DNA from 3 places in the Arthrobacter sp. 05N428_2 genome. Region 1 is predicted to be linked to each of the others. Evidence: riboswitches for the same ligand, from Rfam matches in the RefSeq annotation. Region 1 holds a riboswitch; each other region holds the start of a gene.
What was found. Region 1 has a riboswitch for S-adenosylmethionine ahead of metX (homoserine O-acetyltransferase MetX). Riboswitches for the same ligand answer to the same signal wherever they lie in the genome.
Positions count from the first base shown of each region.

Region 2: it holds a riboswitch for S-adenosylmethionine, as region 1 does, so the genes downstream of both, AC1DGI_RS14715 (DUF1737 domain-containing protein) here and metX (homoserine O-acetyltransferase MetX) in region 1, are expected to answer to the same signal.
Region 3: it holds a riboswitch for S-adenosylmethionine, as region 1 does, so the genes downstream of both, AC1DGI_RS05205 (aminotransferase class V-fold PLP-dependent enzyme) here and metX (homoserine O-acetyltransferase MetX) in region 1, are expected to answer to the same signal.

Region 1 is NZ_JBFTMR010000005.1:107,072-114,052, forward strand. Features, by position in the region: gene AC1DGI_RS07230 (cupin domain-containing protein) at 35-379, shown strand; gene AC1DGI_RS07235 (MFS transporter) at 512-1,894, opposite strand; gene metX (homoserine O-acetyltransferase MetX) at 2,061-3,260, opposite strand; SAM riboswitch class IV at 3,272-3,387, opposite strand; gene AC1DGI_RS07245 (bifunctional o-acetylhomoserine/o-acetylserine sulfhydrylase) at 3,447-4,763, opposite strand; SAM riboswitch class IV at 4,824-4,938, opposite strand; gene AC1DGI_RS07250 (VOC family protein) at 5,154-5,792, shown strand; gene AC1DGI_RS07255 (CPBP family intramembrane glutamic endopeptidase) at 5,903-6,712, opposite strand; gene AC1DGI_RS07260 (histidine phosphatase family protein) at 6,793-6,981, shown strand, end outside.
Region 2 is NZ_JBFTMR010000014.1:32,041-39,021, reverse strand. Features, by position in the region: gene AC1DGI_RS14735 (UDP-N-acetylglucosamine 1-carboxyvinyltransferase) at 1-77, shown strand, start outside; gene AC1DGI_RS14730 (glutamate--cysteine ligase 2) at 137-1,381, shown strand; gene AC1DGI_RS14725 (O-succinylhomoserine sulfhydrylase) at 1,394-2,602, opposite strand; gene AC1DGI_RS14720 (rhodanese-like domain-containing protein) at 2,599-3,018, opposite strand; gene AC1DGI_RS14715 (DUF1737 domain-containing protein) at 3,015-3,320, opposite strand; SAM riboswitch class IV at 3,335-3,447, opposite strand; gene AC1DGI_RS14710 (ATP-grasp domain-containing protein) at 3,761-4,708, shown strand; gene AC1DGI_RS14705 (glycosyltransferase family 2 protein) at 4,692-5,300, shown strand; gene purU (formyltetrahydrofolate deformylase) at 5,297-6,190, opposite strand; gene AC1DGI_RS14695 (L-serine ammonia-lyase) at 6,194-6,981, opposite strand, start outside.
Region 3 is NZ_JBFTMR010000004.1:81,080-88,060, reverse strand. Features, by position in the region: gene AC1DGI_RS05220 (metal-dependent transcriptional regulator) at 1-242, opposite strand, end outside; gene AC1DGI_RS05215 (Nramp family divalent metal transporter) at 253-1,548, opposite strand; gene AC1DGI_RS05210 (class I SAM-dependent methyltransferase) at 1,646-2,404, opposite strand; gene AC1DGI_RS05205 (aminotransferase class V-fold PLP-dependent enzyme) at 2,500-3,918, opposite strand; SAM riboswitch class IV at 3,953-4,066, opposite strand; gene hisN (histidinol-phosphatase) at 4,170-4,982, opposite strand; gene rsgA (ribosome small subunit-dependent GTPase A) at 5,065-6,180, opposite strand; gene aroA (3-phosphoshikimate 1-carboxyvinyltransferase) at 6,164-6,981, opposite strand, start outside.

The DNA.
Region 1 (6,981 bases):
ACCATAGGAGGTCATGATGCCAGGTTTAGTTCGCATGAGCCTCGATTCGCCCGAGGAGACGCGTCCCTTTGAAGGTGGCACGGGCCAACTTCAACTCGTCAACCTCGAACAGGGCGGCGTGGGACGCGCCACATTCCTGCCCGGATGGCGCTGGTCCGAGCACGTAAAACCGATCGCCAAAACGGAGAGCTGTCAGGCCGCCCACATGGGGTATTTCGTATCCGGTCGAATGAAGGTCGTTATGAACGACGGCGAGGAAATGGAATACGGGCCCGGCGACTTCGCCACCATGGCCCCCGGGCACGACGCCTGGGTACTGGGAGACGAACCCTGTGTCGTGATCGACTGGCAGGGATTCGTCGACTACGCCAAACCCTGAAAGGCCCGGGCTTCTGACCAACCGTCCGCCGCAGAAGACGCCGAAAAGGAGCTGCCCGCGCCCGCGTAGAAACGCGGACACGGGCAGCGTGGTACCGGCTGAGCTTATTTCTTACCTGCTATTTCTTGCCTGTTACTTCTTGCCTGCGGCGATGAGGTCCGCTGTGCCCTGGGCATCGGCGGCGTCGACGTCGTGCAGCGAAACACCCCGGGTTTCCTTCAGGAAGAACACCGCGACGGCCGTAACGACGCAGGCGAGCAACAGGTAGACAGCCACCGGAACGGAGGACTTGTACTGGCTCAACAGCGCCACGGCGATGATCGGGGCAAGGGAACCCGCCACGATCGAGGTGACCTGGTAGCCGAGCGAGACGCCCGAGTAGCGCATCCGGGTCGGGAACATTTCCGCCATAATCGCCGGCTGGCCGGCGTACATCAGGGCGTGGAACAGCAAGCCAATGATGACCGCAGCGAGGATGACGAAGTCGTTGCCGGTGTCCATCATCGGGAAGGCGAAGAAGCCCCAGGTTGCACCCAGAACGGCGCCGGCCATGTACACCGGCTTGCGGCCCAGACGGTCCGAGAGGCGGCCGACCATCGGCACCACGGAGAAGTGGATGGCGTGCGCCACGAGCAGCAGGAGCAGGATCTGGGAAGTGTCGGTGTGGACGACGGTCTTGAGGTAGGTAATCGAGAACGTGACCACGAGGTAGTACAGGATGTTTTCTGCAAAGCGCAGGCCCATGGCGGTGAACACGCCGCGGGGGTAGCGGCGGAAGACCTCGGCGACGCCATAGCCCTTCTGGCCCTCTTCAACCTCTTTGCGTGCCTCCAGGAAGATCGGGGCATCCTGGACCTTGGTCCGGATGTAGTAGCCGATCAGCACGATGACGGCGGACAGCCAGAACGCAACCCGCCAGCCCCAGCCCAGAAAGTCCGCGGAGGACAGCACGGCGGAGAGGATGAACAGTACGGCGGTGGCGAGCAAGTTGCCCAGCGGGACGGCAGACTGCGGCCAGCTGGCCCAGAAACCGCGGGACTTGCTGGGGCTGTGCTCGGCGACGAGGAGGACGGCGCCGCCCCATTCGCCGCCGACGGCGAAGCCCTGGGCGAAGCGGAGGAACACCAGCAGGGCCGGTGCCCAGTAGCCGACCTGCGCAAAGCTCGGGAGGCAGCCCATCAGGAAGGTCGAGACGCCGACCAGGATGATGCTGAGCTGCAGGAGCTGCTTGCGGCCGAACTTGTCACCGAAGTGGCCAAACACGATGCCGCCGATGGGGCGGGCGATGAAGCCGACCGCGTAGGTCAGGAAGGCGGCAAGGATTCCGTCCAGCTCCGTGCCGGAGTTGGGGAAGAACATCTTGCCGAACACCAGGGTGGCGGCGGAGGCGTAGAGGAAGAACTCGTACCACTCAACCACCGTGCCGGCCATCGAGGCCGCCACTACCTTCTTCAGACCCGACAACTCGACTTCGGGCTCTGCTGCGCGCCTCGCGGCGGCGTTTTCCGTACTCATTGGGACTCCTTCGATGTCTCCGTCGACACCCCTGTGAACCTGACGCTTGTGTGAGTTATGACACACAGCTTTTATCCTCAACGAGTATGGACTGCCATCGCCGCAGGCTCAACGACCATTCGCGCAGAGCCCGTCTGCAAAAATGCACAGCCGACGACGCCGCCGGCTAGCCGAAGAAGCTCTCCCGCAGTTGATCGCTGAGCTGGCCGATCTCGGTCAGGAAGCCGTCATGGCCGATCGGAGCCTCGATCACATGCACCGGAACGTCTCCCGGCAGGGCGTCGGCGAGTTCACGGGACTGGGCCGGGAAGTACAGCCGGTCCGAGTCCACGGCGGCCACGAGGAACTCAGCGGTGGCCCTCGAGAGGGCCTTCTTAAGGCTTCCGCGGCCGCGGCTGATGTCGTGGCTCATCAGCGCCTCGGTGATGGCGATGTAGCTGTTGGCATCGAAGCGGCGCACGAGTTTGTTGCCCTGGTGGTCCAGGTAGCTCTCCACCTGGTAGCGGCCCCGGCCGGCCAGCGACCCGGCTTCGAGCGGGGCCTCGGCCGGCTGCGGCTTCCGCCCGAAGCGGCCGTCCAGTTCGGCGGCGGAACGGTAGGTGATGTGGGCGATCCGGCGGGCCAGGGCCAGACCGGCATGCGGTTCCGGGCCGCCGTAGTAGTCGCCGCCGTTGAAGTTGGGGTCCTGGCGGATGGCCAGGGTCTGGGCCTGGGCGAACGCAATCTGCTCGGCCGTGCTGCTGGCACCCACCGAGATCACGGCGCAACGCCGGACCCGTTCCGGGTAACTGACCGCCCATTCGAGGGCGCGCGCTCCCCCGAGGGAACCGCCCAGTACGGCGTGCCAGCTGCCGATCCCCAGGGCGTCCGCGAGGCGGGCCTCGGCGGCGGTGCTGTCCCGGAGGGTGACCAGCGGGAAGCGCGAGCCCCAGGGCCTGCCGTCCGGTGCCGGCGTCGAGGGCCCGGTGGAGCCGTAGCAGCCACCAAGGATATTGATAGAAACCACGAAGTACCGGTCCGTGTCCACGGGCGCGCCGCGGCCAGCCAGCTGCTCCCACCAGCCCGGTTCCTCGCCGGCACCCCGGGTGACATGGGTGTCTCCGGTCAGGGCGTGCTCGATCAAGACCGCGTTGGAGGCGTCAGCATTGAGCGTTCCCCAGGTCTCGTAGGCGAGCGTGACATCCGGCAGGGTGGCGCCGGATTCAAGGGCCAGGGAGCCGATCCGGTGGTGGCGCACCGTCCCGTCCGGGACGGACGCGGCCCCTGTGCCTTTCGTCGTTTGGTGGCCCGTCACGTCATGGCCCGTCGCTTCGCGGCTGGTTGCTGTGCTGTCGGGTGCACCCGTGCGGGCGGCGGCAATCGTCATGTGCGGACCTATCTTTGCGCTTGCCCGCCGTCAGCTGACCGACAGGCCAGGTCTTCACCCGGGGCACCCCGCCGCAGGAGGAGGGTTGCCGGCCAGCAAGCCGGGGCTGTCGCTGGCACTCATGACCTGCCCCGAGTCTACGAAACACGGCCGGGCAAGCGCGAAGATTGTGACGGCTGTGTGACCTCAGGCGGTTTTGGCCGCCCGGAAGCCGGCGTCAAGGTCAGCGACGATGTCGTCGATGTGTTCCAGCCCCACTGACAGCCGGACCAGGCCGGGGTTCACCCCGGCAACCGTCTGCTGTTCGGGCGAGAGCTGGCTGTGCGTGGTCGACGCCGGGTGGATGACCAGGGACCGCACGTCACCGATGTTCGCCACGTGGGAATGGAGTTCGAGGGCATCGACGAAACGTTTGCCGGCCTCCGCTCCGCCGGCGATGTTGAAGGCCACGACGGCGCCGGTACCCTTCGGGCCGTACTTGCGCCCGCGCTCGTACCAGGGGCTGGACGGCAGTCCGGCGTATGCGACGGATTCGACGTCGTCCCTTGCCTCCAGCCATTCGGCCACCTTGACGGCGTTGGCGACATGGCGCTCCACCCTCAGGCTCAGTGTCTCGATGCCCTGGGCGATGAGGAAGGCGTTGAACGGCGAGACGGCCGAGCCGAGGTCGCGCAGCAGCTGGACGCGGGCCTTGAGGATGAAGGAGAGGTTTGCGCCCAGCGCCCCGTCGGCTCCGAGGTCGCGGGCGTAGACCAGGCCGTTGTACGTGGGGTCCGGGGTGTTGAAGCCGGGGAAGCGCTCGGGGTCCTTGCCGAAGTCGAAGTTGCCGGAGTCCACGATCACGCCGCCGATCGCGGTGCCGTGGCCGCCAAGGTACTTGGTGGCCGAATGGACCACGACGTCGGCGCCCCATTCGATCGGCCGGATCAGGTAGGGGGTGGAGAGCGTGTTGTCCACGATCAGCGGTACCCCTGCCCGGTGGGCCACGTCCGCGACGCCTTCGAGGTCCAGCACGTCCTGCCGCGGGTTGGAGACCACCTCGCCGAAGAACAGCTTGGTGTTCGGCTGCACCGCGTCCCGCCACTGGTCCAGGTTGTCCGGGTCTTCCACAAAGGTCACCGAGATGCCGAACTTCTTCAGTGTGTGCGCCAGCAGGTTGTAGGTGCCGCCATACAGGCTGGGGCTGGCGACCACGTGGTCCCCGGCTTCGGCGATGTTGAGGATGGCGAAGGTTTCGGCGGCCTGCCCCGAACTCAGGAGGAGTGCGCCGAGGCCGCCTTCAAGGCTCGCGACCCGCTGCTCCACCGCATCCTGGGTGGGGTTGCCGATCCGGGTGTAGATGGGGGCGAGTTCGGCGAGGGCGAAGCGGTTGGCCGCGCTTTCCGCACTGGGGAAGACGAACGACGTCGTCTGGTAGATCGGGAGCGCCCGGGCTCCGGTGGCTGAATCCGGCTCCTGGCCGGCGTGGATCTGGCGGGTTTCAAAGGACCAGGCGTTGGACATTGGAGAGCTCCTTGTGACTGGGCACAGGCCGTCCGTGGCCCTGGGGCCCGGCCGGCTCTGGCGCCGCGCTTGCCTTCCGGCGGACGCCGGTTGGCCAGGTCTTCACCCGGGGCACCCCACCGCGCAGGAGGGTTGCCGGCCAGCAAGCCGGGGCTCGATGCTGGCGCTCATGACCTGGCTTCAGTCTAGGAAGGCCCCCGGGCGTCTGGATAGCTTTATGACGAAGATGAAGCCGCGCCCCACGTGCAGCCCCGCCAAGCGCCCGCGGGCGCCGGAAAGTGGTGCCGCACCGGGCTGACGCCCGTCGCCCTCGGCCCGCGAAAATGACATCCCATCACGGTTAGGATGCCCTAAGCTGAGAGCCCCATCACAAAGTGCCAAGATGATGGCATGCGCATGGATCACGTCTCTTACGCCTGTGAACAAGATGGCTTGGCTGCCACCACCAAACGTATTGCGACCGCCCTCGGTGTCGAAGCCGTCAAGGGCGGGGTACACCCCCGTTTCGGGACCCGCAACATGATTATTCCGCTCGCCGGACACAAGTACCTGGAGGTCGTGGAGGTCCTTGACCACCCCGCTTCGGACAAGGCCCCGTTCGGCCAGGCCGTACGCGCCCGCTCGGCCGCCGGCGGCGGCTGGATGGGCTGGTGCGTCGAGGTTGACGACCTGGCCCCCTTCGAGGAGCGGCTGGGCCGCGCCGCCGTCAATGGCAACCGCAAGTTCCCGGACGGCCGCGAACTGGTCTGGAAGCAGATCGGCATCCTGGGCCTGATCGCGGATCCGCAGGTCCCCTACATGCTCAAATGGGAGGGCGACCCCGCGTTGCACCCTTCCCACGCGTATGAGAGCAGCGTCAAGATGTCTGAACTCACCATCGCGGGCTCGGCCGAGCGCGTCACCGAGTGGCTGGGCGTCCCCGTGGAGAAGCCGCTGGAGGACGTCGCTGTCAACTGGCTGGCCCCCCGCGGGACGCCGGGAATCATGTCCGTCACTTTCGAAACCGCCTCCGGGGCCGTCACCATCTGACGCCTTCGGTCCACCAAACTTCGGCCGCCAGCAGCGGGTGCCAATGATGCCACCCGCCGCCGGCGGCCGAAACCCTTTAACCCGGCGGGTTGGCCCGGCAGTCCATCGACTCAGCCCAGGCCGATCGCCTTGCCGAAAAGGCTGAAGCCGACGAAGGCGACGGTGTCCAACACCGCATGCGCGATCACCAGCGGCATCACCCGGCGGGTGCGCGTGTAGATCAGGGCAAAAATGACGCCCATGATGGCGTTGCCGATGAACGGCCCGAAGCCCTGGTACAGGTGGTAGCTGCCGCGCAGCATGGAGCTGGCGAAGATGGCCAGCGGCATGCCCCAGCCGAACTTGCCGAGCCGGTCCAGCAGGTATCCCACCACGATCACCTCCTCCACGATCCCGTGCCGGATCGCGGAGAGGATGAGCACCGGCACCGTCCACCAATAGGAGTCCAACGCGCTGGGGATGATCGCCGTAGTTATTCCCAGCGCCCGGCCGGCCGCGTAGAGGCCCAAAGACGGGATCCCGATCAGCGCGGCGAGGCCCAGTCCCTGGACCAGGTCCTTGCCGGGACGGGCGAAGTTGAAGCCCAGTTTCCGGAACGCCGAGGTGCCCGTCCTGGCTGTGAAAGTGCCGCCGGCCGGGTCGGCGGGGCCGGCGGGGCCGGCGGCCCGGTGTTCGGTCAGGAAGTAGATCACCAGCACCACCGGGACCAGGGCGAAGATGATGTCCAGCAGCTGGTAGGTGAGGTCGAAGTATTCGCGGCTGCTCTGCGAGCGGTTCAGCGTCGACGTGCCCTGCGCCAGCGGCGCCCTGGTCATCTTGTCCAGCAACTGCACCACCGAGTACACCGCCGACTGGCCCAGGGACAGCCCCAGGACGATCCAGACTTCTAGCCGCAGCCGACGGCGGGAGGGAACCAACATGCTTCTATCTTGCCTGCCGTTTCAGGGAGTTGACTGCAAGTGCCTATGCTGGGGGCGTGAGTGCGCCCGGGAAAATATTCATGATCCGGCATGGCCAGTCCGCCGCCAATGCCGACACGTCGATTTACAACCGGGTGCCCGACTACCGGATCCCGCTAACCCCGCTCGGTGTAGAACAGGCCACGGCGGCCGGCGAGCAGCTCCGGCGCGAGCTCGACGGCCAACAGGTGTGCGTCTATGTCTCCCCCTACCTCCGGGCCTACCAGACC
Region 2 (6,981 bases), on a different contig from region 1:
TGATCGAGCGCGGCTACGAAGACCTGGCCGAGCGGCTCAACACCATCGGCGCGAAGATCGAGTATTTCCAAGACTGAATCGCCTGAGCCTCGGGTTGGGGTAGCGCGCCGGGACGGGTGCTGAGGACAATAGGTGCATGCGCACCTTTGGCGTCGAGGAGGAGCTCCTGATCGTGGACCCCGCCACCGGGGTTCCGTTGGCGCTGGCCGATGCGCTGTTGCGCGGGTTGAAGCCTGCGCCCGACGTCGAACCGTCCCCGACGTCCGGCGCGCCTGCGCCCGACGTCGAGCAGTCCGCCGCGGCGGAACCGGCTCACGAAGAGTCGAGCTTCAGTTTCGAGCTCAAGCTGGAGCAGATTGAGACCCAGACGGCGCCGTGCCTGGATTACGGCGGGCTGCTCCATCAGATCCGGCAGTCCCGCGCCTTCACGGACCAAGCCGCCCGCGTCCTCGGCGCCCGGGTGGCCGCCTTGGCCACGTCGCCCCGGGCATCCACCACCCACACGACGCCCAAGCCGCGGTATGCCAGCATGCAGCAACGCTTCGGCCTCACCGTGCGGGAACAGCTCACCTGCGGCTTCCACGTCCACACCAGCATCGGCTCCCCTGAGGAAGGCGTGGCAGTCCTGGACCGGATCCGCGACAAACTGGCGGTGTTGATTGCGATCAGCGCCAACTCGCCGTTCTGGAACGGTACGGTGACCGGCTTCGAAAGCTACCGCACGCAGGCGTGGAACCGCTGGCCGGCGGCCGGGCCCTCCATGATCTTCGGCAGCGTGGCAATGTACCGGCGCGTCGTTTCCCGGCTGCTGGAGACCGGGGTGCTCTTTGACGAGGGCATGGTCTATTTCGATGCCCGGCTGGCCCGCTATCACCCCACCGTGGAGGTCCGGGTTGCGGACGTCTGCCTGCGCGCGGAGGATGCCGCGCTGATCGCCGTGCTGGTGCGCGCCCTCGTGGAGTCAGCCAGCCGGGAGTGGCGCGACGGCGTGGATCCCGCTCCGGTGCCCACGGTGCTGCTGAAGATGGCGGCTTGGCAGGCCAGCAACTGCGGCTTGCGCGGCAAGCTGCTGGACTTCGGGAGCTTCCGGCCGGCGCCGGCGGCCGAGGTGGTGCACGCGCTGGTGGAGTTCCTGGCGCCCGTCCTCGCCGAGCAGGGGGAACTGGAGCTGGCCCGCCGCGGCGTGGACCGGATCCTGGCGAACGGTACGGGTTCACAGCTGCAGCGGCAGGCACTCCGCGCCCCGGGGCTGGACAACCCCGCCGACGACGCCGGCCTGGCCGCCGTCGTCGCCCACGCCGTGCGCGTCACGCTGCGCGGCGCCGACGCCGACACTGCTGCGGAACCGGCCCCGGTGCTGTCACGGGTGCGCCGTGGCTAGGCCTGGCCGCGGCTAGACCTGCTTGAGCGCCTGCCCCAGGTCGCGGATCAGGTCATCGACGTCCTCCAGGCCCACCGACAGGCGCACGACGCCGTCGCTGAGGCCGATCGCGGCACGCCCGGCGGGCCCCATGGCGCGGTGGGTGGTGGTGGCCGGATGGGTGATCAGCGACTTGGAATCGCCGAGGTTGTTGGAGATATCGATGATCCGCAACGCATCCAGCAGCGCGAAGGCGGCGGCCTTCGCCGAGCGCCCGGGCGACTGCGCAAGCTCGAGAGTCAGCACGGTGCCGCCGGCCTTCATTTGCCGGGCGGCCAGCTCGTACTGCGGATGGGACGCCAGCAGCGGGTACCTGACCCAGCTCACGGCCGGCTGTTCCTCGAGCCATTGGGCCAGCCGCAGCGCGGAGGCCGAGGAATGGCTTACCCGCAGGGCCATCGTTTCCAGGCCCTTGCTTAAAACCCAGGCGTTGAAGGCGGATAGGGCCGGACCGGTGTGGCGCATGAGCTGCCTGACCGGGCCCTCGATGAACTCCTTGGTGCCCAGGATCGCGCCGCCGAGCACCCGGCCCTGGCCGTCGATGTGCTTGGTGCCGGAGTACACGACCACGTCGGCGCCGAGCTCGCCGCAACGCTGCAGCAGGGGAGTGGCGAAGACGTTGTCGACCACCACCGTGGCGCCGGCGGCGTGCGCCAGTTCGCTCACGGCCGCAATGTCCACGATCTCCTGCATCGGGTTCGACGGCGACTCGAAGAACACCGCGGTGGTCGGCACCGACAGCGCCGCCCGCCACTGTTCGAGGTCCGGGCCGTCCACGAAGACCGTCTCCACCCCCCAGCGCGGCAGGATCTCGTTCAGGATCACGAAGCAGGATCCGAAGAGCGACCGGGCCGCGACCACGCGGTCGCCCGCCGCGAGCAGCGCCCCGAGCGCGGTGAAGACCGCGGACATGCCCGACGCCGTGGCGAAGCACGCCTCGGTCCCTTCCAGGAGCCGGAGCCGTTCCTGGAAGGTGGCTACGGAGGGGTTCCCGTAGCGGGAGTAGACGAAGCGCTCGTCCTCGCCGGTGAAGGCGCGTTCCGCGGCGGCGGCGGATTCGTAGACGAAGCCGGAGTTCAGGAAGATCGGCTCGGTTGTTTCCTGGAACCCGGTGCGGTCGAGGCCGCCGCGGACGGCCTGGGTTTCCGGGCTCCAGCCCTGGGCGTCGGGATTGAAGCTCATTTAGTGCTTCCGCCGTGGGTGGGGAGGCCGCGGTTCTTCCAGCCGTTTACAGTCCGGGCGCCGGTCTCGTCCGGTTGGCCCTCGAAGCCCTCCAGCACGTTGTAGGCGGTGAAGCCGGCGGCCGCGGCGGCGTTGGCGGCGGCGACAGAGCGCACTCCGGAGCGGCAGAGGAAGAGGAGCTCGGCGTCGGCCGCTGGCGCCTGCTGGCGGAGCTGCTCCAGGAAGTTCGGGTTGGGGGTCCCGCCGGCGAGGCTCCACTGGATGAACAGCGGATCCCGGCGGCCGTCGGCGGCGGACGCGGTGACCGGAATGCCGATCTGCTCCCATTCCGCCGCGGTGCGGACGTCCACCAGGGTCGCGCCGGCCCCAAGTTTGGCCCAGGCCTGGCGCGGACTCAGATCGCCGGCGTAGCTCATGCCTGGTCCCCGCCGTCGAAGCCGCCGTCGAAGCCGCCGCTGCCGCCGCTGCCGGCCGCGACTGCCGCCGGCAGCACGACGGCCTGGGCCACTATGACGGTGCTGCCGTTGAACGTGACGGCGGGGCTGCCGTGCAGGACGTAGCCGTCGGCCAGTGCGGCCGAGATGCGTTCGCAAAAGCTGCGGTCATCGGGGCCGGTGAACAGCCGGTAGGCCAGTGGTTTTTCTGTGCCCGGACCGGGAACGGCCGGGGACGGGGCGGCGGCTGTGCCGGGCACAGCGGGCGCGGACGCGTCGGGCATGACGGGTCTCCTTACTCTCACGCTTGCAGCTCGAATGGTCGATTGCCGAGTTTTCACCTGAGGCACCCCGCCGCGAAAGGAGGGTTGCCGCCCGGCAAGTCAGGGCTTGTCGCCGGGGCTCATTACTCACAAAAAATCTAACACTTACGACGGCGCCCGGCACCGGGGCCGGCGTCATGTGAGGTCACGGTCCGCGGGCTTGCGGCATTCCAAGACAGCGCCTCGGGTAGCCCCCGGATCAACCCCAGTAGCGCCCGAGCCGCGCGGCGGGGCCCTCGGGGCAGATTCGGGTAGCCCCTACTCGGGCTATCCGATAGAAACGTCCCTTTTACTGAGGGGGCACCTCCATCCACCAATTTGTCCGGCGCAGCACTGGGGCGGCCGGAACTTCAGCAAAGGAATTGGATTCTTATGCTCACGTCTCATCAAGAGGGCCACCTGTGAAGCCCCGCGCGCTGGTTACCGGGGCCGGGGGCGCCGCGGGACACGCCATAGCGGCCCAGCTCAAAGAACGGGGCATTCCCGTCTTGGGCACCGACATCCGCGAGCTGCCGGCAGGCTCGGGCATCACCGGTGTTCGTGTCCCAGGGGCCTCGGACCCGGAACTGGTCTCTGCACTCCGCCGGCTGGTGGCCGCCGAAGACGTCAACCTCGTCATTCCCACCGTGAGCGAGGAACTGCCGCAGCTGGCAGCGTTCCGCGCCGGGTTCGGTCCCGACGTCCGCGTCGTCATCGGCGAACCGGGTCCTGTGGCGCTCGCCGGCGACAAGCTGTACACCGCCTGGCAGCTGCAGTCGGCCGGTGTGCCCGTCCCCCGATTCGGCGTGCCGAGGGACTTCGCCAGCGCCGACGCCGCCATGGACGCCCTGGGCGGCCCGGTGGTCGTCCGGCCCCGCGTCGCGGGCGGCTGGCGCGGGGCGGTCGTCGTCGACGGCAGCGCGGAGGTGGACTGGCACCATCTGCCGGCTGGCCAGATAGTGCAGGAATTCATCCCGGGAACTGAGTACGGTCCGATGGTTTTCGGCACCCCGGCGCACAACAGCGCCGCGCCGTTCGTCGTCGTGGTCGAGAACACGGAAGCGGCCCAAGGGGCGGTGGCTAACGCGGCGGGCGCCCGCCGGGCTGAGGCAGGAGAGGCCGTCGACGTGGGGAATGTAGCGATGGCGGCGGTCCGCGTGCTGGGCCTGACCGGCCCGGTCGGCGTCGTTGTCCGGCGCCGCGCCGACGGGACCCCGGTGGTGCTCGAAGTCAGCGCCCGGTTCGGCGCCCACAGCGCGCTCGCACCCGAATTGCTCGACGCCGTCCTGGCCTCCTTCGTGCTGCCTTCCTTCAACCCGGCGTCCTTCCGGCAGAGCCCGGCGACGCATGCCAATGTCGCTGCGGTTTGAGGTCAGCGCCGCGCTGCGCCGCCGACGCGGCACGCCCACCCTGCTGGACGAATGGCCCACGGTGTCGATCATTGTCCCCGCCTTCAACCGGGCGGGCGACATCGAGGACTGTGTGCGGTCCATCCAGCTCACCAGCTACGACCGCTACGAAGTGGTGCTGGTCGACGACGGGTCCGCCGACACCACGGCCGAACTCATGCTGGCTATGGCCGCCGCGGACCTGCGGATCAAGGTCGTCCGGCAGGCCCGCGCCGGTAAGGCTGCCGCCCTGAACCTGGGCTTTCAGCACGCCACCGGCGAGGTCCTGATGCTCGTCGACGCGGACGGCATCCTGGCCCGGCACACTGTCAAACGGATGCTCCAGGGTTTCGGCGACAGGCGCACCGGCGCGGTCTGCGGGCACCGGCGGCCGGCGAAGCTGAACCGGCTGCGGGCCCGGATGCCGGCGCTCAACATCCGGGCCTTCCGCCGATCCGTGCTGGAGGACGTCGGGCCGTTCCGGGAAGACCCGGCAGGCGTGGACGCGGAACTGACCCGGCGGGTACGCCGCGCCGGCTACCGGGTGCTCTCAGCGCCCGCTACCGGGAACTAGCGCAGCACCACGGTCCGGTTGCCCTGCAGGATGACGCGGCCTTCGCAGTGCCAGCGGACCGCATTGGATAAGGCCTTGCATTCGGTGTCCCGCCCGGCCGCCACCAGGTCCTCGGGGCCGTAGGTGTGGTCCACCTCCACCACCTGCTGGGAGATGATGGGCCCTTCGTCGAGCTCCGCGTTGACGTAGTGCGCGGTGGCGCCGACTGTCTTCACGCCGCGTGCGTACGCCTGGTGGTACGGTTTGGCGCCCTTGAAACTGGGCAGGAACGAATGGTGGATGTTGATGGCCCGGCCGTCCAGGCGGCGGGTCAGGTCATCACTGAGGACCTGCATATAGCGGGCCAGCACCACCAGCTCCACGTCGAACTCCTCGACGAGGTCTAGGAGCCGCTGTTCCGCCTCAGGCTTGGTGGCGGCCGTGACCGGCACATGGAAGAACGGGATGCCATGCCATTCGACGAGCGTCTGGTGGTCGGTGTGGTTGGAGACAACAGCCACCACCTCGACCGGTAATTCCCCGATCCTGGCCCGGAACAGCAGGTCGTTGAGGCAATGGCCGAACTTGGACACCATGATCAGCACCCTGCGTTTCGAACCGTGCCGCTCCAGCTGCCAGTTCATCGCGAACCGGTCGCCCACCGCGGGGAAGGCCGCCCTCAGCCGTTCTGCCGTGGATGCGTCCCCCTCCGAGGAGAAGTGCACGCGCATGAAGAAATGCCCTTCGGAGCGTTCCCCGTACTGCTTGATGTCGAGGATGTCGCAGCCGTGTTCCAGCAAGAATCCGGAAACAGCGTGCACAATCCCTTTCTGCTCGGGGCAATCGAGGGTGAGTACGTGCTCCACCACCTGCGGCCCGGCCGCTGACGCTTCAGACTGGATAACCGTCACCGTTCAGCACTCGATGACGTTCACGGCGAGGCCCCCGCGCGAGGTTTCCTTGTACTTGGTTTTCATGTCCGCTCCTGTTTCTCGCATGGTCTTGATGGCTTTATCCAGGGATACCTTATGGCTGCCGTCGCCGTGCAGGGCAAGACGCGCGGCGTTGATGGCCTTGACGCTGGCGATGGCGTTGCGTTCGATGCACGGGATCTGCACGAGCCCGCCCACCGGGTCGCAGGTGAGGCCGAGGTTGTGTTCAATGCCGACTTCGGCGGCGTTTTCCACCTGCGCCGGCGTCCCGCCGAGCACTTCGCAGAGCCCGGCGGCGGCCATGGAGCAGGCGGAGCCCACTTCGCCCTGGCAGCCGACCTCCGCCCCGGAAATCGAGGCGTTGATCTTGAACAGGATGCCGACGGCGGCGGCGGCCAGCAGAAAGCGGACCACACCGTCGTCGTCGGCTCCCGGGACGAACCTGGTGTAGTAGTGCAGGACCGCCGGCACGATCCCGGCCGCGCCGTTGGTGGGGGCGGTGACGATCCGCCCGCCCGCGGCGTTCTCCTCGTTGACCGCCAGCGCGAACAGGTTCACCCATTCCATCGCAAGCAGCGGGTCGGCGGAGGTTCCGCCGTCCAGTTCCGCATCGGTGGCGCTAAGCGTCCTGAACAACGACGGCGCGCGGCGGGTGACGTTGAGCCCGCCCGGCAGGATTCCTTCCGCGGCGCAGCCGTTGCTCACGCATTCGCGCATGACGGCCCAGATCTTGAGCAGGCGCTCGCGGAGCTCGGCCTCGCTGCGCCACA
Region 3 (6,981 bases), on a different contig from region 1:
CGGCGGACCATCGAGAGCGCCAGCCGGACGCCGTCGTCGGTCAAGGTGACGGAGCTGTACGGCTTGTGGTCCACCAGGCCCTGGTCCTTGAGCTTGCGGACCATTTCGGAGACGGATGAATTGGCCACGCCCAGACGCTGGGCCAGCTGCGTGGAGGTGATGGGCTTGTCCTGCCACTCCGTGAAGGAGTAGATGACCTTGACGTAGTCCTCGATCGAGGAGGAGGGCGGACTGGTCTTCACAGCCCCAAGCCTACCGTCCGGCTGCGCCGGAGAACGTGAGCCACAGCAGGACCACGTTCAGTACGACCACGAGGATCACACTGACGATTGCGGCGGTGCGCAGCGCCAGGCCGTCCGCGAACCGTCCCATCAGGGGCTTGCTGCTGGTCAGCACCACGAGCGGGACCAGGACGAACGGGATCCCGAAGCTAAGGACCACCTGGCTGAGGACCAGTCCCATCGTGGGGTCGAAGCCCACGCCGAGCAGGACGACTGCTGGAATCAGGGTGAGCAGCCGGCGCATCAGCAACGGAATCCTGATCTTGAGCAGGCCCTCCATGATGGTGCCGCCGGCGTAGCAGCCCACCGAGGTGGACGCCAGACCGGAGGCGAGCAGGCCGACGGCGAAGACCACGCCGACCACCGGGCCGAGGCTGGCGGTGATGGCGGCGTGCGCGCCCTCGATGGTGGCGGTGCCTGCTTCCCCGGCCAGGGTCGACGCGGCCAGCAGCAGCATGCCGATGTTGACGATGCCCGCGACGGCCAGCGCCACGATGACGTCCCAGCGGGTGGCCTTGACCAGCCGGGCCACGGCGTGGGGCGGGACGTGCAGGTGCGGGTTCGGGCGGTGCCGGTCCCGGGAAAGCGCCGAGTGAACGTAGATGGCGTGCGGCATCACGGTGGCGCCCAGCATGCTCGCGGCCAACAGCACCGTATCGGGTCCCTGGAAGCCGGGCACGAGGCCGGACAGCACGCCTCCCGGGTCGGGCGGCCTGATGACGAGCCCGGCCAGGAACCCGACCGTGATGATGCCCAGCAGGAACATGATGACGAACTCAAAGGGTCGCTGCTGGTTGCGGCCCTGCACAGCGAGCAAGGCCATCGACATGCCGCCGACAATGATCGCTCCGAGGGGGAGCGGCAGTCCGAAGAGCAGATACAGGGCCACCGCGCCGCCCACCACCTCGGCGAGGTCGGTGGCGGCTGCCACGATTTCGGCCTGGACCCAAAAGGCGCGGCGCCAGGCCGGCCTGAGCCGCTCGCCAAGGATCTCCGGAAGGCTCTTGCCGGTGACGATGCCGAGCTTGGCGGACTGGTACTGGACCAGTACGGCCATGACATTGGCGACGACCAGGACCCAGACCAGCAGGTATCCGTACTTTGCCCCGGCGGTGAGGTTGGCGGCCACGTTGCCGGGATCCACGTACGCGATGGCAGCCACGAACGCCGGGCCAAGCAGGCCCACGAGCGCGCGGCGTCGGCCCCGGACCTTGCGGGCAGGCGGCTGCCCTGCGGGCGGGGGTTCGTGTCCGGCGACGTCCAGCACTGCGGGCTCCGATGGAAGTTCCTGCTGCCTACACCTGAAAGTTAGGCTCACCGAAATAATAGCCGCGGCTGAATGATCTCCGCAATGCGGTGCGTACTCAGGCCTTGGCGGCGCGCCAGGTCTGCGTCAGGTAGGGCAGCGGCAGAATCTCGCCGACCCCATGCCCTAGGTGCACGTGGAGGTACCAGTCGAGGTTGCCGAGCACCTTGGCGCGGGTGTCCTCGCCGGCGCGCAGGTAGTAGCTGCGGGACTTGGCCAGTTCCAGGATGTCCTGCGTGCTCACGGGCTCCTCCCAACGGGTCAGGTGGCTCTCCAGTCCGGTGAATTCGGGGCCGAGCGGGGGTTTGAAGTGCGGTTTGTGGACGTCGCCGGCGTGCATGATCCGGGACAGCCGGTGGACCCAGGGGACTGAGGTGTCGAGCTGGTTCCAGATCAGGCCCAGAACCCCGTGCGGGCGCAGGATCCGCGCCACTTCGGTGCTGGCCAGGAGCGGATCGCACCAGTGCCAGGCCTGCGCCACGGTAACTAGGTCGTACGACTGCGCGGCCAGGCCAGTGTGTTCGGCGGTGCCTTCGACGGCGGTGACGCCCGGCAGGGCCCGGCGCAGCTGCTCGAGCATGTCCAGGGACGGATCGACGGCGACCGTGCGCAGCCCCCGTTCAACCAACAGCGCCGTGAACTTTCCGGTGCCGGCCCCCAGATCGACGGCGTCGCGGGCCGCGGCCGGGACCAGCCAGTCGGCCGAGTCCTCCGGGTAGCCGGGCCGGACCCGGTCGTAATGCTCGCCGCCGTCCTGGAAGCTCCGGCCGAGCTCGCGCCGCCGGTCATGGTGCAATTTGGGGCCGCCGCGTGCCACGTGCGCTCTCCTTCGGCAGCTGAAGCTGGATACCTACCGAATTTACCGCACGCAGCAGGCGGCGGTGCCCCAGCTCCCGGTGCCGGCCTGGTGTGCTAGTCGAGGGTGCAGGGGGCGGCGCCGGCCGTGCCCGGCGTGTTGGGTGCCCACTGCGGGTAGCTGCGGGTGTCGTTGGCCGGCACCCAGCGGCCGGCGTCGACGACATAGTCCCAGCCGAGGCCGTTCCGCCGCAGCTCCTGCAGCCCGTCGAGCAGCCGCCGGGCGTCATCGAGCCGGGACCCCAGGCCAAGGCTGGCGCGCAGCGACCCCGCGGGCAGCCCGAGCCGCTTCAGCAGCGGGTGCGCGCAGAACCGGCCGTCGCGCAGGCCGATTCCGTGTTCCGCGGACAGATACGCGGCGACCAGGCCGGCGTCGTAACCGGCGACCGAGAAGTTCACGACGCCGATCGTCCCCGGGCCCGCCGACAGGGCGGTGTCCTCGAAGATGTGGTGCACGCTCACGCCGTCGATCTGTCCCAGCCCCTCGACCAGGAAGGTGCGGATGGCATCTTCATGGGCGTGCCACTGCTGCTCGTCGAGTGCCTCGATCACCTGGCCGGCACGGGCCAGCGCGGCGGCGCCGAGGACGTTCGGGGACCCGGCCTCGTGGCGGGCCGGCCCGGTGGTCCAGCTCACGCTGTCCAACCGGGCGTCCCGCACCGCACCGCCGCCGGCCAGGTGCGGCGTTCCGGCGTCGAGCCAGTCCGGCCGGCCCACCAGTACACCGGCGCCGAACGGGGCGTAGAGCTTGTGGCCGGAGAAGGCAAGGTAGTCGACGTCGTCCGCGGCGATGTTGATGCGGCGGTGCGGGGCCAGCTGGGCGGCGTCGACCGCGATCCGGGCGCCGAATTCGTGCGCGAGGGCAGCCAGCTCACGGATCGGCAGGATTTCGCCGGTGACGTTGGAGGCGCCGGTGACGGCCAGCAGGTTTACCCCGCCCCGGGCGAGTTCCGTCCGGAGCCGCGCCAGGGTGAGGGCCAGCGTGGGGGCCGCCACGACGCTGCGGTGCGGGACGCCCTGCCAGGGCAGCAGGTTGGCGTGGTGCTCGATGTCCAGGTAAAGCACCTCGCCCGTGTGCCGGCCGCCGGCGACAGGCAGGCAGCCGGCCAGCAGGTTCAGCGAGTCGGTCGTGTTCCGGGTGAAGATCACCGAATCGTCCGGACGGCCGCCGACAAAGCCGCGGACGATGTTGCGGGCATTTTCGTACACCGAGGTGCTCAGCTGGGACGCGTACCCCGCGCCCCGGTGGACGCTGGCGTAGTACGGCAGGATTTCGTTCAGGTAGGCGGAAACCACGGAGAGTGCCGGGGCCGAGGCGCCGTAGTCCAGGTTCGCGTAGCGGACCTCGCCGCCCCGGATCAGCGGGGCCAGGATTTCGGCACCGGAGACCGCAGACAGCGGCCGGCGGCCGGCGTCGAAGCGTGTCTCCGAAAGTTCCGGGCCGGCGGGGTGGGTGGGGATGGTGGCAGTCGTCATGGGACCTCGCTCGAAAAGGACCCCGCTGACAGGGGATCCGCGCTTGCCGTGTCCGCTCCGGACCGGCCAGGTCGTCACCCGGGGCACCCCGCCGCGAATGGAGGGTTGCCGGCCAGCAAACCGGGGTTTAGCGCTGGCACTCGTGACCTGTGTCGAGCCTAGGACATGGCCGCCGCACGGAAAAGGATGGCCGCAGTGTGTTGCAGTGTGTTACGCCATCCGGCCGCCGGTCCCGCCCGCGGCACGGTCCCTCAAAGCAGGTCGTCGAGTCCCGGGTTCAGGCGCTTGAGGACCTCCGAGTGCAGGATCGAGTTGGTGGCCAGCGCGTTGCCGCCAAAGGGGCCATCCTCGCCCTCAAGCGAGGTGAAGCGGCCGCCGGCCTCCGTCACGATTGGAACCAGGGCCGCCATGTCGTAGAGGTTGAGTTCGGGCTCGCAGGCGATGTCGACAGCGCCTTCGGCTACGAGGCAGTAGGACCAGAAATCGCCGTAGGCGCGGGTGCGCCAGACTTCCTCGGTCAGGCCGAGGAACTCGTCAAGGTTCCCGCGCTGCTTCCAGCCGCCCAGGCTCGAGTAGGACAGCGACGCGTCCGCGAGCCGGGACACGTTGGAGACCTTCAGCCGGGTGGCGGCCGCCAGCGAGCGGCCCATGTACGCGCCGGCGCCCTTGGCAGCCCACCAGCGCTTGCCCAGCGCCGGTGCGCTGACGACGCCGACCACGGGTTCGCCCTCATCAACGAGGGCGATCAGGGTGGCCCAGACGGGGACGCCGCGGACGAAGTTCTTGGTGCCGTCGATCGGGTCGATGATCCAGCGGCGCGAGCCGTGGCCGGAGCTGCCGAACTCCTCGCCGAGGACGGCGTCACGCGGGCGGGACCGGGACAGCTGGCCGCGGATGGCCTCCTCGGCGGACTTGTCGGCGTCTGTCACCGGGGTGAGGTCCGGCTTCGTCTCGATCCGAAGGTCGAGCGCCTTGAAGCGGCTCATGGTCTGGGAATCCACGGAATCTGCCAGTACATGGGCAAGGCGCAGGTCATCGTTGTAGCTCGAAGCGGGTTGACTCATGGTTCCAAACTACCGTCAAAACCGGCCGCGGACGGGGAGGCCACGTCGCCGCCCGCCGCGGAGAAGCTGTGGCGATGTGTTGTTAGGAGACGCTTCCGAGTTCCTTGGATTCCTGGGCTTCCATCCGCGGATCGGTGCCGAGCAGCCGGCGCAGCGACGCGAGCCGGGCCGGACCGGACGGCCCGGCGTGGCCGGACAGCACCCACGCGTCCACCCCACAGTTGACCGCCGCCGCGTCGTGCTTGCAGCCCCGCTCGCAGTCCTCGGTGCCGGGCGCCAGATCCGGGAAGGAGCGCAGAATCCGGTCCGGGTCCACGTGGGCCAGCCCGAAGGAACGGATGCCCGGGGTATCGATGATCCAGCTGCCTGCGGGTGCGTCGTTGACCTTCAGCGCCAGCGCGGAGGAGGACGTGTGGCGGCCACGGCCGGTGACCGCGTTGACGCCGCCGGTGGCCCGTTCGGCCCCGGTCAGCGCGTTCACCATGGTGGACTTGCCGACGCCGGAGTGGCCCAGCATGACAGTGACCTTGCCGTCCAGGCAGGCCCGCAGCTGCGAGACCGCGGCCTTGTCCAGCCGGGCAGACAGGCCGTCGTCGGAGCGGGCGTCGATGCCGGACGCGGCCGAATCCGCAGTCCTGGATATGATCACCGGAAAGTCGAGGTGCTCGTAGTTGGCGAGGAGTTCGGCGGGGTCTTTGACGTCCGCCTTGGTGACAAGCAGCAGCGGCTCGATCCCGGCGTCGTAGGCGGCCACCAGGGCGCGGTCGATGAAGCCGGTGCGCGGTTCCGGGTTCGCCGCGGCCACGACGACGACGAGCTGGTCGGCGTTCGCGACGACGGCACGTTCGATCGGGTCCGTGTCGTCGGCGCTGCGGCGCAGCAGGGTCCTGCGGTCCTGGATCTTGACCAGCCGCGCCAGCGAGTCGGTCTCGCCGCTCACGTCGCCGACGAGCGAGACGAAATCCCCGGCGACCACCGGATTGCGGCGCAATTCCCGGGCGCGGGCGGCGATGACCGTGCGTTCATCTTCGGTGCCTTCGCCCACGACGGCGGTGTAGCGGCCGCGGTCCACGGTGATGATCCGCCCGGTGACGGCGTCGTCATGGCTGGGCCGATCCTTGGTGCGGGGCCGGGAGCCCTTCTTGTTGGGCCTGATGCGGACGTCGGACTCGTCCCAGGAGTCAGTGCTGCGGGCCAACTGCGGCGTCCTTCTGTGCGGTGGTTCCCTGGCCGAGCATGGCTGCCCACAGTTGTGGGAAGTCGGGCATGGTTTTGGCGGTCGTGGCGATGTCCTCGACCTCCACGCCGGGCACGGCGAGCCCGAGGATGGCGCCGGCCGTGGCCATGCGGTGGTCCGCGTAGCTGTGCACGACGCCGCCGTGCAGGGCGGCGGGCCGGATGCGGAGTCCGTCGGCGGTTTCTTCGACATCCCCGCCCAGGCGGTTGATCTCGGCCGCGAGGGCCGCGAGCCGGTCAGTTTCGTGGCCGCGCAGGTGGGCGATGCCGGTGAGCGTCGAGGGAGTCGTGGCGAGGGCACACAGGGCGGCGACGGTGGGCGCGAGTTCGCTGGTCTCGGCGAAGGTGGCGCCCTTGATCTCCGGGCCGCCGGTGACGGTCAGGGTCCCGTCCGCGAAGCTGACGCTGGCGCCCATGGTCGCGAGGATACTGCGCCAGAGGTCGCCGACCTGGGTGGTCTGCGCCGGCCAGTTGGGAATGCGGACGGTTCCGCCGGTGGCGAGGGCCGCGGCCAGGAAGGGGCCGGCGTTGGACAGATCCTGCTCGATCCGCCGGTCGAAGCCGGGGATCGGGGCCGGGGAAACAATCCAGTGGTTGGCGACGGAGTCGTCGATGCTGACGCCCACCTCGCGCAGCACGGCCACGGTCATGGCAATGTGGTCCAGGCTCGGTACAGGCTTTCCGACATGTTCGAGATGGAGCCCCTCGGTGAAGCGGGCACCGGCCAGCAACAGGGCCGAGACAAACTGGGATGAGGCGCTGG